3 regions of the Cryobacterium sp. TMB1-7 genome follow, and region 3 is predicted to be linked to each of the others. Evidence: predicted binding sites of a transcription regulator. Region 3 holds the regulator's gene; each other region holds the start of a gene.

Region 1 (4,932 bases), on a different contig from region 3:
GGCGGCGTTGACGGCCGCCACCGGCACGGCGAGGTCCTCGGCGACGCCGTCGACGCCGTTTGCGGCACCGAAGTCGAACGCGGAGAGGGTGCGGGCGTCATCGCGCACCCCGACGCCCATCTCGAAGAGGGTGGTCGAGGCGGCCGACGACGCAGCGGTGCTCTCCGCCGTCGTGAGCTTCTGGGCGGCCGCGCTCAGGCGCGTGGTTGCGGTATCGATGGCGTCAGCCAGCTCGAGTCTGGGTTGCTCGGTGAAGACCTTGCCCTCGCTCGCGGCCAGGGTGGCGATGGCATCGTCGAGCGCGGTCTCGCCATCGGTGACGGTTCGCACGGCCGCGGCCTGATCGCTCTGGAAGGCGGCAGCGGCGGCATCGTATTCGCTCTGGGCCGTCGCCAGGGAAACCGCCCGTACGACCAGGACGACAGCCACAACCAGTACGAGGGTGATCGCGGCCACGATCATCCGGGCGCGGTGGCCCGTCGCCCAGCGCGCCGGTGGCAGGCGTGGGCGAGACGTGTGTCGAACATCCCCAGAAATCCGTGCCACCCCCCGCTGCGTAGACGTGCCGGTCATGTCGCCGGACCGTGACTTGAAATACTACAGACCCGGTGTTATGACCGGACCGATGATTCACATCGGTACCTCGGGCTGGAGCTACGACCACTGGGAGAACGTGCTCTATCCCATCGGCCTGCCCGCAGCGAAGCGGTTGGCGTACTACGTGGCGGCCTTCGACACTGTCGAACTCAATGCGAGCTTCTACCGGTGGCCCCGCGCGACGGTGTTCGCGGGCTGGCACCGACGGTTGCCCCCGGGCTTTCAGATGTCGGTGAAGGCTCCCCGGGGCCTGACCCACGCGAAAAAGCTCTATGCGCCGGAGGTCTGGGCAGAGCGGATCGGCGCGGGCTGGCACGAGCTGGGCGACCGGCGCGGCGTTCTCCTGGTGCAACTGGGCCCAGGCCAGACCCGCGACGACGCACGCCTGGACTACTTCCTCGGCTCCCTTCCGTGCTGGATCCCGGTGGCGGTGGAGTTCCGGCACGAGAGCTGGCTCGACGACGAGGTCTTCGCCCTGCTGGAGCGGCACGGAGCCGCCTATTGCGTGATGAGCGGGGCGGGGCTGCCCTGTGTGCTGCGCGCGACCGCGCCCTTCGTCTATCTCCGGCTGCACGGCCCTGCGCATGACTCCCTCTACGCGGGGTCGTATTCCGATGCCGACTTGCGGTGGTGGGCAGGCCGCATTCGCGAGTGGTCGGCCCAGGGCCGGGAGGTGTTCGCCTACTTCAACAACGATGGCGACGGCAACGCGGTGCGGAATGCCTGGGCGCTGCGCGCGGAACTCGGGGTGTGACGGAACACGGTTCCCCTGGTCACAATGCCCGCACAAGGCCCCTAGCGCCCGCGGCGAGGGTGAGATATGCAAAGCGGTATGGACGCCCAGAATTACCGGGCCGGCCTTGCCAAAGCGCGGGTCACGGTGAAATCACCTGCATAGAATTGTGGCCCCGGGCGCGGTCTGACGAGTGAGCGCGTCGATGAGGCACCGGTCGACGGTGCGATTCCAGCAGAGGTATTCATGACCGAGACCCACGTCGCGTCCACAGTTGTCACCGAGCTCTCCGCCGTGCTCTCCGCCGCGCAGATCGTGACGGGTCCCAGCACCGAGAGCAACCGTCGGGACCAGTCCGAAGGAACCTTCAGCGGTGAGCCGCTGGCCGTGGTCTTTCCGGCCAGCACCGAAGAGGTCGCCGCGGTCGTCACCATCGCAGCCGCCCACCGCATCCCGATTGTGCCGCAGGGAGCTCGCACCGGGCTGGCCGGCGGGGCGAACGCCATCGACGGCGCCATCGTGCTGAGCACCACCCGGCTCAAGAAGATCCTGGCCGTCGATGCCGCAAACCAGACCGCCACGGTGCAGGCCGGCGTGCGCACCATCGCGCTGGCCCGCGCGGCCGAGGCCGTTGACCTGTTCTACCCGCCGGATCCCGGCTCGTGGCGAGCCTCGACCATCGGCGGCAATGTGGCCACCAACGCCGGCGGGATGCTCTGTGTCAAGTACGGCGTCACCGGCAACTTCGTGCGCCAACTCACGGTGGTGCTCGCCGACGGGTCGATCGTGCGCACCGGGCAGCGCACCATCAAGGGCGTCGCCGGTTACAACCTCACCGCGTTGCTGGTGGGCTCAGAAGGAACCCTGGGCATCATCACCGAGATCACCGTGGGCTTGTTGCCCAAACCCGGGAGCCCCTCCGGCGTGGCGGCGACCTTCGCCAACACCGCGGATGCGCTGGCGGCCGCCAATACGATCGTTGCCGGGGACCGCCGGCCGAGCGTTGTCGAATTCCTCGACGGTGCCTGCATCGCCGCGATCAACGCGTTCGATCCGGCCTCCACTCTGCCGGCCGGGGCCGGCGCGCTGCTGCTTGTGCAGTCGGACCAGATCGGCCAGGCCCACGACGACGTCGAGGTCTACGCCGAGGTGCTGCGAACCGCCGGAGCCGGCGTGGTCACCATCGCACACGATGCCGAGTCGCTCGAGCGGCTGATGAGCGCGCGGCGTCTGCTGCACCCGGCCGTGCAGGCTGTGCGTGGCGGCTGCCTGAACGAGGACATCACGGTGCCACGCTCCCAGCTCGGCGCCCTGCTGCAGGGTCTGGCCGAGATCTCCCGGGAACTCGACGTGCCCATCAGCACCGGCGGCCACGTGGGCGACGGCAACCTGCACCCGGTGATCGGCTACGACCCCGAGGTGCCCGGTGAGATCGACAAGGCGCACGCGGCGTTCGCCAGGGTGATCGACCTGGCGATCTCACTCGACGGGTCGGCGTCGGGGGAGCACGGAATCGGTGTGCTCAAGCGGGCACACCTCGATGACGAGCTCGGCCCGGTGCTGCGCGACCTGCAGTTGCGGGTGAAGGCGGCCTTCGACCCGCACTCGATCCTCAACCCCGGCAAGAAGCTCTAGGGCGTCGGCCCGCGCGCGAGGTCCGAGTGCTGGTCGGGCGCGGGAGTGTTCTATCCCCGCTTGTCGTGCCTGTCGATTTCGTGGTGACCATGCCGAATTCGAACCCGCAACCCGTCCTCGACAACGTGCCCGTCCCGTCGGTCTACCCTGTCGAGACCCCGCGAGCCATCCTCTGCAGTGCGGAAATGTTTTCGATATCCGTTCCGGAACTTGCTGACATTTCCTCGCATATAGGTGCGATTCGTGAGAGAATGGGGGTATGGACGACGAGCTGGATAGTGGCTCCACCGCACCGACGGGAATGACTCCCACCGGTCCGAACCTGCACGACTGGAACACCGGCCTGTCCGGTCCGGATCCCTTCACCGGCCCGGATGCCGACAGTCTGAGCGGTACTTCCGACATGAAGGCCGCCGCTGCAGGTGGAGCTGCCGGCCGCACTCGAGGTCGGTCGAAGCCGCGGCCCGAGTGGCGGGATCCTGCCGAGTTGCTGGGGGTGCAGCGCGCGCATACCGGTGCGTTCGGTCAGAAGCTCCAGGCCCTGGATGATGCGGCGCGGACGGTGATGGCGGTGATGGACTCCATTGACGTGAACGCCCTGAGCGACCCGGAGGTGGTCGCGTTGACGCAGATGGTCGAGCGGACCGGCCGGCCGGTGGATGCCGCCCGGGTGGCCACCGCGACCGTGGTGGGTTACCGGTCCCGCAGTGGGCTGGGCGCGGAGTCGTTGGCCTGGCGGTTGGGGGCGTCGCACCAGAATGATCTGCTGATCGGGCTGACCGGCACGTCGGTGCCGGAGATGAAACGACGCGTGGCCCTGGGTGAGAAGGTCGCCCCGCGGATGTTGGGCGGCATGGTCCTCGAGCCCGGGTTCCCGTTCGTGGCCGCAGCCTTGGCGGCCGGGGAGATCGGTATTGATGCGGCGGAGAACATCGTGAAGGGTTTGGCCGACTACAAGGTGCACGGCCGCTTCGACGCGGACCAGTCGCTGGTGGACGGTGGTGAGGCCGAGCTGGTGGAGTCCGCGACCGGGTCCGTGTTCGGCCGCACCCCCGGCCCCGGCGACATCGCCACCGCCACCGATGCCGATGACGCCGACACCGGCGCCGGCGCCGGCGCCGGACAAGTCTGCACCGGACCGGTCCGGCGTCTGGGTGCGTCGGCGGGGTTCACGTTCCCGGCGGACCGGATCCGGGAGATGGCGGCGACGTGGCAGGCGGTGTTGAACCCCGACGGCGCCGCGCCGAGCGATGCGGTTTTCGAGGCCAAATCCACGTTCTCGTTCGGCAAACTCAGCCAAGGGTTGCACCCGCTGCGCGGCGGGGTGACGCCGGAGCTCAAGGGCATCATGCAGAACCTGTTCAACACGTTCCAGTCCGCGCGCAGCGCTCCCGCGTTCCCGTCCGCGGAGGAGCAGCAGCGTATCGAGGCCGGCGAACTGGTTCCCGGCGAGATCCTCGACGAACGCGACGGCGGCCAGAAACGAGCCGACATTCTCCGCGGCATCCTGGTCCAGGTCGCCCAAGACCCTCGCACCCCGACCATGGGCGGGATGCCGCCGACGGTGATGGTGCACGTGAACGCAACCGACCTGATCAACGGGGTCGGGGTCGGTTGGATCGACGGCGTCGAGGGGCCGATCTCGATGAAGACGATCAATCAGATGGTCGACAACGGCGGCTTCCGGCCGATCTTCTTCGGCGGCACCGGCACCGTCCTCGCCCTCGGCGACAAAGTCCGCTGCTTCACGCCGCTGCAACGCAGGGCGATCACCGCCCGAGACGGCGGCTGCATCATCCCCGGCTGCACCTGCCCACCGCAATGGACCGAAGTCCACCACGTGCAGCCGTGGCAAAACGGCGGCCCCACCAACGTGAGCAACGGGGTGCTGCTGTGTTGGTATCACCACCACAACATCGACACCTCGGGGTGGCACATCCGCATGGTCCTGGGCATGCCCGAAGTCA
Region 2 (4,932 bases), on a different contig from region 3:
CAACGGCGTCGCCAAGGTCGACTTCGCGCTGTCCGACCCGGTGCCGTGGCAGGCGGCCGGACTGCGGGCGGCGGGCACCGTGCACGTGGGCGGCACCCGGGCGCAGATCCGGCGAGCCGAGAACACCGTCGCGCGCGGCCGGCACGCCGAGGAACCCTACGTTCTCGTGTCCCAGCCCAGTGGCCTCGACCCCAGTCGCGCCCCGGCCGGTCAGCACACCCTCTGGGCGTACACCCATGTTCCGCGCGGCTCCGCCATCGACCAGACCGAGGCGATCGTGCGCCAGATCGAGCGCTTTGCTCCAGGGTTCCGCGACACCATCCTGGCCAGCGCCGCTCGCAGCGCGTCCAGCGTGGAAGCGCACAATCCCAATTACATCGGCGGCGACATCTCCGCCGGCGAGGTGAGCATGACCCAACTCGTGCGGCGGCCGGTTCTCTCGCCGGACCCCTGGCGCACTCCCCTGGACGGCGTCTACCTCTGCTCGTCGTCCACACCGCCGGGCCCGGGCGTGCACGGCCTGGCCGGCTGGCACGCCGCCCTCAGCGCTCTTCGTCACGACCTTGGGGTGCGCACCGCCCCCGATCTCTCCCCGACCAATCAGGAATAGGTGACACCGTGGCCGTTAACCATCGCACCATGAACTGCCCGCCCGAAAGCGTCTTCGCCGTTCTGGCGGACGGCTGGTTATACCCGAGCTGGGTCGTCGGGGCCTCCCGGATGCGGGACGTCGACCCGGCGTGGCCGATCGCAGGAAGCGTCATCTACCACTCTGTAGGCGTCTGGCCCGCCCTGATCGACGACACCACGTCGGTTCTGGAGTGGGATCCACCCCGGCACGCGCTGTTCAAGGCCCGTGGCTGGCCGCTCGGTGAGGCCCACGTGGCGTTGGATGTGAAGGCTCGCGGCGACGGATGCGTCGTACGCATCACGGAGGACGCCACCGCCGGCCCCGCCCGGTTCGTCCCGTCCTTCCTGCGTGAACCGGCCATCAAGATCCGAAACGAAGAGACGTTGCGCCGGCTCGCCTTCCTCGCCGAGGGCGGCGCCGGGTTCAACTAGCCCCGCCGCCGCCGACGGGCGCCTGTCGAGACCCCGCAACCCGTCCCCGACAACGTGCCCGTCCCGTCGGTCGAGCCTGTCGAGACCCCGCGAGCCATCCTGTGCAGTGCGGAAATGTTTTCGATATCCGTTCCGAAACTTGCTGACATTTCCTCGCATATAGGTGCGATTCGTGAGAGAATGGGGGTATGGACGACGAGCTGGATAGTGGCTCCACCGCACTGACGGGAACGACTCCCACCGGGTCGAACCTGCACGACTGGAACACCGGTCTGGCCGGTCCGGATCCCCTCACAGGCCCGGATGTCCATAGTCTGAGCGGCACCACCGACATGAAGGCCGCCGCTGCAGGTGGAGCTGCCGGCCGCACTCGAGGTCGGTCGAAGCCTCGGCCCGAGTGGCGGGATCCGGCCGAGCTGCTGGGGGTGCAGCGCGCTCATACCGGTGCGTTCGGTCAGAAGCTCCAGGCCCTGGATGATGCGGCGCGGACGGTGATGGCGGTGATGGACTCCATTGACGTGAACGCGTTGAGTGACCCGGAGGTGGTCGCGTTGACGCAGATGGTCGAGCGCACCGGTCGGCCGGTGGATGCGGCCCGGGTTAGCACGGCGATCGTGGTGGGTTACCGGTCCCGCCGCGGGCTGGGCACGGAGTCGCTGGCCTGGCGGTTGGGGGCGTCGCACCAGAATGATCTGCTGATCGGGCTGACCGGCACGTCGGTGCCGGAGATGAAACGACGCGTGAGCCTGGGTGAGAAGGTCGCTCCGCGGATGTTGGGCGGCACGGTCCTCGAGCCCGAGTTCCCGTTCGTTGCCGCAGCCTTGGCGGCCGGGGAGATCGGTCTTGATGCGGCGGAGAACATCGTGAAGGGTTTGGCCGACTACAAAGTGCACGGCCGCTTCGACGCGGACCAGTTGCTGGTGGACGGCGGTGAGGCCGAGCTGGTGGAGTCCGCGACCGGGTCCGTGTTCGGCCGCACCCCCGGACCCGGCGACACAGCCGACGACGCCGTCTGCACCGGCCCGGTCCGCCGTTTGGGTGCGTCGGCGGGGTTCACCTTCCCGGCGGACCGGATTCGGGAGATGGCGGCGACGTGGCAGGCGGTGTTGAACCCGGACGGGGCCGCGCCCACCGCGGAGATCCTCGAGGCGAAGTCCACGTTCTCGTTCGGCAAGCTCGCCCAGGGGTTGCATCCGTTGCGCGGCGGGGTGACGCCGGAGCTCAAGGGCATCATGCAGAACCTGTTCAACACCTTCCAGTCCGCGCGCAGCGCTCCCGCGTTCCCGTCCGCGGAGGAGCAGCAGCGTATCGAGGCCGGCGAACTCGTGCCCGGCGAGATCCTCGACGAACGCGACGGCGGTCAGAAACGCGCCGATATTCTCCGCGGCATCCTGGTCCAGGTCGCCCAAGACCCCCGCACCCCGACCATGGGCGGGATGCCGCCGACGGTGATGGTGCACGTGAACGCAACCGACCTGATCAACGGGGTCGGGGTCGGTTGGATCGACGGCGTCGAGGGGCCGATCTCGATGAAGACGATCAACCAGATGGTCGACAACGGCGGCTTCCGGCCGATCTTCTTCGGCGGCACCGGCGCCGTCCTCGCCCTGGGCGATAAGGTCCGCTGCTTCACGCCGCTGCAACGCAGGGCGATCACCGCCCGAGACGGCGGCTGCATCATCCCCGGCTGCACCTGCCCACCGCAATGGACCGAAGTCCACCACGTGAAGCCGTGGCAAAACGGCGGCCCCACCAACGTGAGCAACGGGGTGCTGCTGTGCTGGCATCACCACCACAACATCGACACCTCCGGGTGGCACATCCGCATGGTCCTGGGCATGCCCGAAGTCAAAGCCCCCCACTGGATCGACCCCACCGGAACCTGGCGAAAACCACCCCAGCACCGCGCCCACGACCCCAAAACCCGACGACAAAACGAGTAGCCACGGCACCTCGACTCGTGGGCGCCGGGCCAGGTCAGGTCAGGTCAGGCCAGGGCGAGGAAGAGCTTCTCCAGCTCGTCCACGGTGAGTGATTCGGCGTTGTCGGGGTCCGCGATGCAATCCCGCATCGCCGAGGAGACGATCGTGAACCCGGCCCGGTCGAGAGCGCTCGACACCGCGGCCAGCTGTGTGACGACATCCTTGCAGCTACCGCCGGCCTCGACGGCAGTGATGACCGCACTCAGCTGCCCCAGCGCGCGACGCAGCCGGTTGAGCACTTTCTTCTGGTTCACGGCACGCTGGTCGTCGGTCACGACCGTCGCCACTGGAGTCGACTCGGTCATGACCGGATCCCGTCCAGCGCCGTGGGCAGGCCGGCCTGCTGCCAGGCGTTCATGCCGCCGGTCACGTTGACGGCCTCGACTCCGTTGCGTTCGAGGAATGCGGCGCCCTGCAGGCTTCGGCCTCCGGCTGCGCAGATGACGTAGACGGGGCTGTCCCGCGGTACCTCGTCCAGCCGTTCGCTCAGTTCACCCAGGGGAATGGGGATGGCACCGGCCGCGTGACCGGCCTCGAATTCGTAGGGTTCGCGCACATCGACCACGACGGGATCGGAAAGGGCTGCGAGTTCGGTAACCGAGATGTCGGTCATGTGGGGTCCCTTCGGAACGGAGAGCGGGGCACGACGGTATACCCCTGAGGGTATCAGAAGATGGGGGCAGGTTGAGAGGAGGTCGCCCCAGTACCCTAGACACATGCCCGCCGTTCAGAGCCGCCTCACAGTTCGCCTGTTCGCGACCCTGGTGTTCTTCAGCGTGTTGGCCGGCCAGTTCTGGCGAAACCTGCTCGGCTGGTGGGGCTTCGGCGCCATCGCCGTGTTCATTCTGGTCGGCAGCATCGGTCTCCTCGTCTCCCTGAAGCCCGAGTGGACCTGGCGCGGCTTCCCGAAGTCCCTGGCCGCGTTCATGCTCGTCGCCACGGTGTCCCTCGCCTGGTCGGCATATCCAGGGGCGAGCGCGATCGGTATCACCCTGCAGTGGATCACCACGATCACCGCCCTGTTCCTGGCGCTGTGCCTCACCTGGGCCGAGCTCCTGTGCACACTCGCGGTCGCTCTGCGGTGGATCCTCGGCCTCTCGATACTCTTCGAGATCGTCGTCGCCGTGTTCATCGGCCACGCGGTGCTCCCGTTCTGGGTTGAATACACCGGCAAGATCCCGGCCGCGTTCTACTGGTCGCGCGGACTGCTGCTGGAAGGCGGCCCGATCGAGGGCATCGTCGCCAGCCGCAACCTGCTCGGCTTCATCGCCCTGCTGGCACTGATCGTCTTCGCCGTGCAGCTCTTCGCCGGCACCGTGGCCCGCGGCCGCGGCATCGCCTGGGTGACCGTGGCCCTCATCATGCTGTGGCTGACCCGGTCGGCCACAGTGTCCGTCGCCCTCCTCGCCGTCACCATCGCCCTGCTCTTCACGCTGTGGGCCCGCCGGCTGCCGCCGATGGGCCGGCGCCCGCTCTACCTGAGCGCCGCCGCGGTCCTGGCCGCCGTGGTGGTCGGGCTCGTCGCGTTCTCGCCCACACTGCTTTCGATGCTCGGCAAGAGCGAAGACCTGACCGGACGTTTCGACATCTGGGGCCGGGTCATCGATCTCGCCGGCGAACGCCCCCTCGTGGGCTGGGGCTGGGTGAGTTACTGGGTACCGTGGGTCGAACCATTCGACGGCCTCGCGGTGCGCAAAGGCGTGCAATATCTGCAGGCCCACAACGCCTGGCTGGATGTCTGGCTCCAACTGGGCATCCTCGGCCTGATCATCTTCGCCGCGCTCACCCTCTCGACCCTGTGGCGGTCCTGGTTCCTGGCCGTCGACAGGCCCCGCCTGGGTATCGCCGACACTGAAACCTACGCCGTCTCCTCGATCCTGCCCCTCCT
Region 3 (4,932 bases):
GGCCCGGACTGTTCGTGGCCGCGCCCTACGGCAGCCTCGACGACGCCCTACCCGTTCTGGCCAAGACCCCGGTCGAGGCCATCGGCCTGGACCTCGTGCGCGGAACGGTGCCCGCCGACGTGCCCGGCCTGGCCGACACCACCCTCGTGGCCGGCGTGATCGACGGTCACAACATCTGGCGGGGCGACCTCGAGGCGGCGTTCGACAAGGTGGCCCAGCTGGGCGCGCTGAGCGACCGGATCGCGGTCTCCAGCTCCACCTCGCTGCTGCACCTGCCGCACGACGTCACCGACGAGACCAAGCTCGGCGCCGACCTTACCGGTTGGCTGGCGTTCGCCGACCAGAAGATCGGTCAGGTCGCCACCCTCGCTCGCGGCCTCTCCGAGGGGCAGGCTGCCGTGCAGGCAGATCTCGACGCGGCCACCGCGTCGCTGGAGGCGCGCCGGGTCTCGCCCGGCGTGCGTGACGGCGCCGTGCGCGCCCGCCTCGACACCCTCACCCCGGCCGACTTCAGCCGCGGCGACTACGAGGCCCGCCTGGCCGCTCAGGATGCCGTGCTCGACCTGCCCCCGCTACCGACCACGACCATCGGCTCGTTCCCGCAGACGAGTGATATCCGCCGCGCCCGCGCCCGCCTGGTCTCGGGTGAACTCGCATCCGCCGACTACCAGGAGCTCATGCGCGCCGAGATCGGCCGGGTCGTGCAGCTGCAGGAAGACCTCGGCCTCGACGTTCTCGTGCACGGTGAACCCGAGCGCAACGACATGGTGCAGTACTTCGCCGAGAACCTCGATGGCTTCACCGTCACCGAGAACGGCTGGGTGCAGTCCTACGGCAGCCGGTGCACCCGTCCGTCGATCCTGTGGGGCGACGTCCGGCGTCCGGCGCCCATCACCGTGGAGTGGTCCAGCTACACCCAGACCCTTACCGAGAAGCCGGTCAAGGGGATGCTCACCGGACCGGTCACCATCCTGGCCTGGTCGTTCGTGCGCGACGATCAGCCGTTGGGGGAGACCGCACGGCAAGTGGCGCTCGCGCTGCGCGACGAGATCGGTGATCTCGAGGCGGCCGGTATCCGGGTGGTGCAGGTCGACGAGCCCGCGCTGCGCGAGTTGCTGCCCCTGAAGAAGAAGGACCACGCCGACTACCTGGATTGGTCGGTCGGGTCGTTCAGGCTCGCTACCGCGGGGGTCGCCGACCAGACCCAGATCCACACCCACCTCTGCTACTCGGAGTTCGGGGTCGTCATCGACGCGATCCGCAACCTGGACGCCGACGTGACCAGCATCGAGGCCGCTCGGTCGAAGATGGAGGTCGTCGCCGACCTGCAGACCAGTGGCTTCGACCACGGCATCGGCCCGGGCGTCTACGACATCCACTCGCCGCGGGTGCCCGGTGTGGCCGAGATCACCGAACTTCTCGAGCGGGCCCTGCAATCGATCCCCGCTCGCCAGGTCTGGGTGAACCCGGACTGCGGACTGAAGACCCGCGGGTATGCGGAGACCGTGGAGTCCCTGCGCAACATCGTCGATGCCACCCGCGCAGTTCGGGCGACGCTGGTCTGACCTGGCCCGCCCTGACTACGCCGGCACAACACGAAGGCCCGACCCCTCGCGGGGTCGGGCCTGTTGTGTGCCTGGAGCGTTGCGGATCTAGACCGAACGCAACACCGCGACGACCTTGCCGAGGACCTCGGCGAAGTCACCCAGGATCGGCTCGAAGTTGGTGTTGCGGGGGAGCAGCCAGGTGTGGCCGTCGCGCTGTCGCAGCACCTTCACCGTGGCTTCGCCGTCGAGCATGGCGGCGACGATCTCGCCGTTCTCCGCGGTCTTCTGCTGGCGGATGACCACCCAGTCGCCATCGCAGATGGCGGCGTCGATCATCGAATCACCGACGACCTTGAGCATGAACAGCTCGCCCTTGCCCACCAGTTGGCGGGGGAGCGGGAAGATCTCGTCGATCTGCTGGTCGGCCATGATCGGGATACCGGCGGCGATGCGGCCGACGAGCGGCACCATCGCCGCATCACCCACCTGGATGCCGGACTGGTAGTCATCGGCGGCGCCTGGCGTGACCTCCTCTGAGGACTGAGGCAGCTCGATGAGCACCTCGAGTGCGCGCGGCCGGTGCGGGTCGCGCCGCAGGTACCCGCTCAGCTCGAGCTGGTGCAGCTGGTGGGTCACGCTCGACAACGAGGACAGACCAACGGCGTCGCCGATCTCGCGCATGCTCGGCGGGTAACCGCGGTCGCGAACCGAACGCTGGATGACGTCCATCACCGCGCGCTGTTTGTCGCTCAGGCTCTTGCGGCGTCGCGTGCCGCCCTTGTCCCGAGGTGTGCTCTGTTGTGCCACGTTGACGCTCCTCTGGTTAGTCGGTTCGGGCTGGTGCTGGTGGGGCTCGTGCTCGCCGGGCTGGTGCTCGTCGGGCTCATACTTCTCGGGCTCGGGCAGCAATGTCGGTGGTGTCTGTTTGAGTGCAGCTACCCGATCGAAACTGTAGCCACAGAGCAGCGGTTCGTAGACATGCATTCGAGTGTGTTGCGGAATCTGTCTCCATAATATCCGGAAACAGGGTTGATTGTTCGAACACTCGAAGATATATTCGGAACATAGATTCGCATCTGGCCCTCCCGGCCGAGGGCCCGATGCGTTACCAGGAGGTTTGACATGAGCGCAGCATTTGCAGCACCGGACAACCACAGCCCGGCCACCCCGCCCACCACACACCTGCGGCTGACCCGCCGCGGGCGGGCCGTTTTCACGGCCCTCGCCGCAGTGCCCCTGGTACTCGGCGTCATCGGCATCGCCGTCAACGGCGGCATGGCCGCGGCAGAGGGCAGCGCGGGTATCGGCGCGGCCGCGTTCGACTACGTCACCATTGAGGCCGGCCAGTCGCTCTGGCAGCTGGCCGAGTCTGTCGCCCCCGGACAAGACCCGCGCGACGTGATCATCGACATCGTCAACCTCAACCAGCTGTCCTCCGAGGCCGTGCAGCCCGGCCAGCGCCTCGCCCTTCCCGCGGACTACTGAGCCGCTCAGCCCGAGCCGCTCAGCCCGGAGCCGCTCGCCCCGCCCCGCCTCGGATACGAGGGGTCGGCCGCGGGCGCAACTAAGCTTGTTCGGGTGACCAGCCTCGACGACCTGCCCCTGCGTGCCAACCTCCGCGGACAAACCCCTTACGGAGCACCCCAGCTGCACGTGCCGGTGGCGTTGAACGTCAACGAGAACACCCACCCGATCCCGCCCGCGGTCGCCGCCGACATCGCGGAGGCCCTGGCCGAGGCGATCCTCACCGTCAACCGGTACCCCGACCGGGAATTCAGCCCGCTGCGGGACGCCCTCGCGGGCTACCTCGGTCACGGTCTCACCCGCGACAACATCTGGGCCGCCAACGGTTCCAACGAGGTTCTGCAGCAGGTTCTGCAGGCCTTCGGCGGGCCGGGCCGGTCTCTGCTCGGCTACGCGCCGACCTACTCGATGTACTCGATCCTCGCCTCCGGCACCGATACCCGCTGGATCCCCGGCGGCCGCGACGCCGACTACGAACTTTCGCCGGAGACCGCCGCCCGCTGGGTGGAGGAAACCTCGCCCGACATCGTCTTCCTCTGCTCACCGAACAACCCGACCGGCACCCCGTTGTCGCTGGAGACCATCGCGGCCGTCTACGACGCCACCCCCGGCATCGTTGTCGTCGACGAGGCCTACGCCGAGTTCGCACCGGACGGCACCGACAGCGCCCTCACCCTGCTGCCCGGCCGGGAGCGCCTGCTCGTGTCCCGGACCATGAGCAAGGCCTTCGCTTTCGCCGGCGTGCGGCTGGGCTACCTGGCCGCCGACCCGGCTGTCACGGATGCGCTACGCCTGGTCCGGCTGCCCTACCACCTGTCCGCCCTCACCCAGGCGGCGGCCGTGGCCGCGCTCGCCCACACGGGTGAGATGCTCGCCATGGTGGACGACATCCGGGTGCAACGCGATCGCCTGGTGACCGAACTGACGAACCTCGGCTTCAGCCCACTGCGCAGCGGAAGCAATTTCGTGTTATTCGGCGGAGTCTCCGACCCGCACGCGATCTTCCAAGCGCTCCTGGCCGAAGGCATCCTGATCCGCGACGTCGGTATCCCCGGCCACCTCCGGGTCTCGGCCGGCACCGAAGCCGAGACGAGCGCGTTCCTGGCCGCCATCGCACGGCTCCGCCCGATAGCCGAATAAACTAACGCCATGAGCAACGTCACGCCCTCGCCTCGCCGTGCCCACCTGCAGCGCGAAACGAGCGAATCGAGCATCGACCTCTCGATCAACCTCGACGGCACCGGGGTGAGCGACATCCACACCAGCGTGCCGTTCTACGACCACCTGCTCACGGCGTTCGCGAAGCACTCGCTGACCGATCTCACCGTGCACGCCACGGGCGACATCGAGATCGATGTGCACCACACCGTCGAGGACATCGGCATCGTCCTGGGCCAGGCCATCAAGCAGGCCCTCGGTGACAAGGCCGGCATCTCCCGATACGGCGACGCCCTGGTGCCGCTGGACGAAGCCCTCGTGCAGGCCGTCGTGGACATCTCCGGTCGGCCGTACCTCGTGCACACCGGCGAGCCCGCCGGATTCGAATTCCACCTCATCGGCGGGCACTTCACCGGCTCGATGGTGCGGCACGTTTTCGAGGCCATCTCCTTCAACGCCGCGTTGACCGTGCACGTCACCGTCCTCGGCGGCCGCGACCCCCACCACATCGCCGAAGCCGAGTTCAAGGCCTTCGCCCGAGCCTTCCGCCAGGCCAAGGCCTACGACCCGCTGGTCTCCGGCATCCCGTCCACCAAGGGCGCACTGTGACCTCGGTCGTCGTCCTGGACTACGGCACGGGCAATGTGCACTCGGCCGTCAAGGCGCTCGAACTCGCAGGCGCCGACGTCACCCTCACCGGCGA

Evidence for each region. The regulator LexA, encoded in region 3, represses DNA repair genes until DNA is damaged. The targets are predictions, from matches to a motif close to TCGAACANNTGTTCGA.
Region 1: the regulator LexA is predicted to act here: its motif matches at 3,145-3,160, upstream of E3O60_RS09720 (HNH endonuclease signature motif containing protein).
Region 2: the regulator LexA is predicted to act here: its motif matches at 1,171-1,186, upstream of E3O60_RS17670 (HNH endonuclease signature motif containing protein).

What each region holds. Positions count from the first base shown of each region.
Region 1 is NZ_SOFZ01000022.1:173,483-178,414, reverse strand. Features, by position in the region: gene E3O60_RS09735 (hypothetical protein) at 1-462, opposite strand, end outside; gene E3O60_RS09730 (DUF72 domain-containing protein) at 614-1,351, shown strand; gene E3O60_RS09725 (FAD-binding oxidoreductase) at 1,577-2,965, shown strand; gene E3O60_RS09720 (HNH endonuclease signature motif containing protein) at 3,225-4,932, shown strand, end outside.
Region 2 is NZ_SOFZ01000033.1:128,502-133,433, reverse strand. Features, by position in the region: gene E3O60_RS17680 (NAD(P)/FAD-dependent oxidoreductase) at 1-610, shown strand, start outside; gene E3O60_RS17675 (SRPBCC family protein) at 619-1,062, shown strand; gene E3O60_RS17670 (HNH endonuclease signature motif containing protein) at 1,251-3,005, shown strand; gene E3O60_RS17665 (metal-sensitive transcriptional regulator) at 3,050-3,349, opposite strand; gene E3O60_RS17660 (rhodanese-like domain-containing protein) at 3,346-3,657, opposite strand; gene E3O60_RS17655 (O-antigen ligase) at 3,761-4,932, shown strand, end outside.
Region 3 is NZ_SOFZ01000007.1:30,965-35,896, reverse strand. Features, by position in the region: gene metE (5-methyltetrahydropteroyltriglutamate--homocysteine S-methyltransferase) at 1-1,565, shown strand, start outside; gene lexA (transcriptional repressor LexA) at 1,653-2,276, opposite strand; gene E3O60_RS01305 (LysM peptidoglycan-binding domain-containing protein) at 2,670-3,032, shown strand; gene E3O60_RS01300 (histidinol-phosphate transaminase) at 3,126-4,211, shown strand; gene hisB (imidazoleglycerol-phosphate dehydratase HisB) at 4,221-4,838, shown strand; gene hisH (imidazole glycerol phosphate synthase subunit HisH) at 4,835-4,932, shown strand, end outside.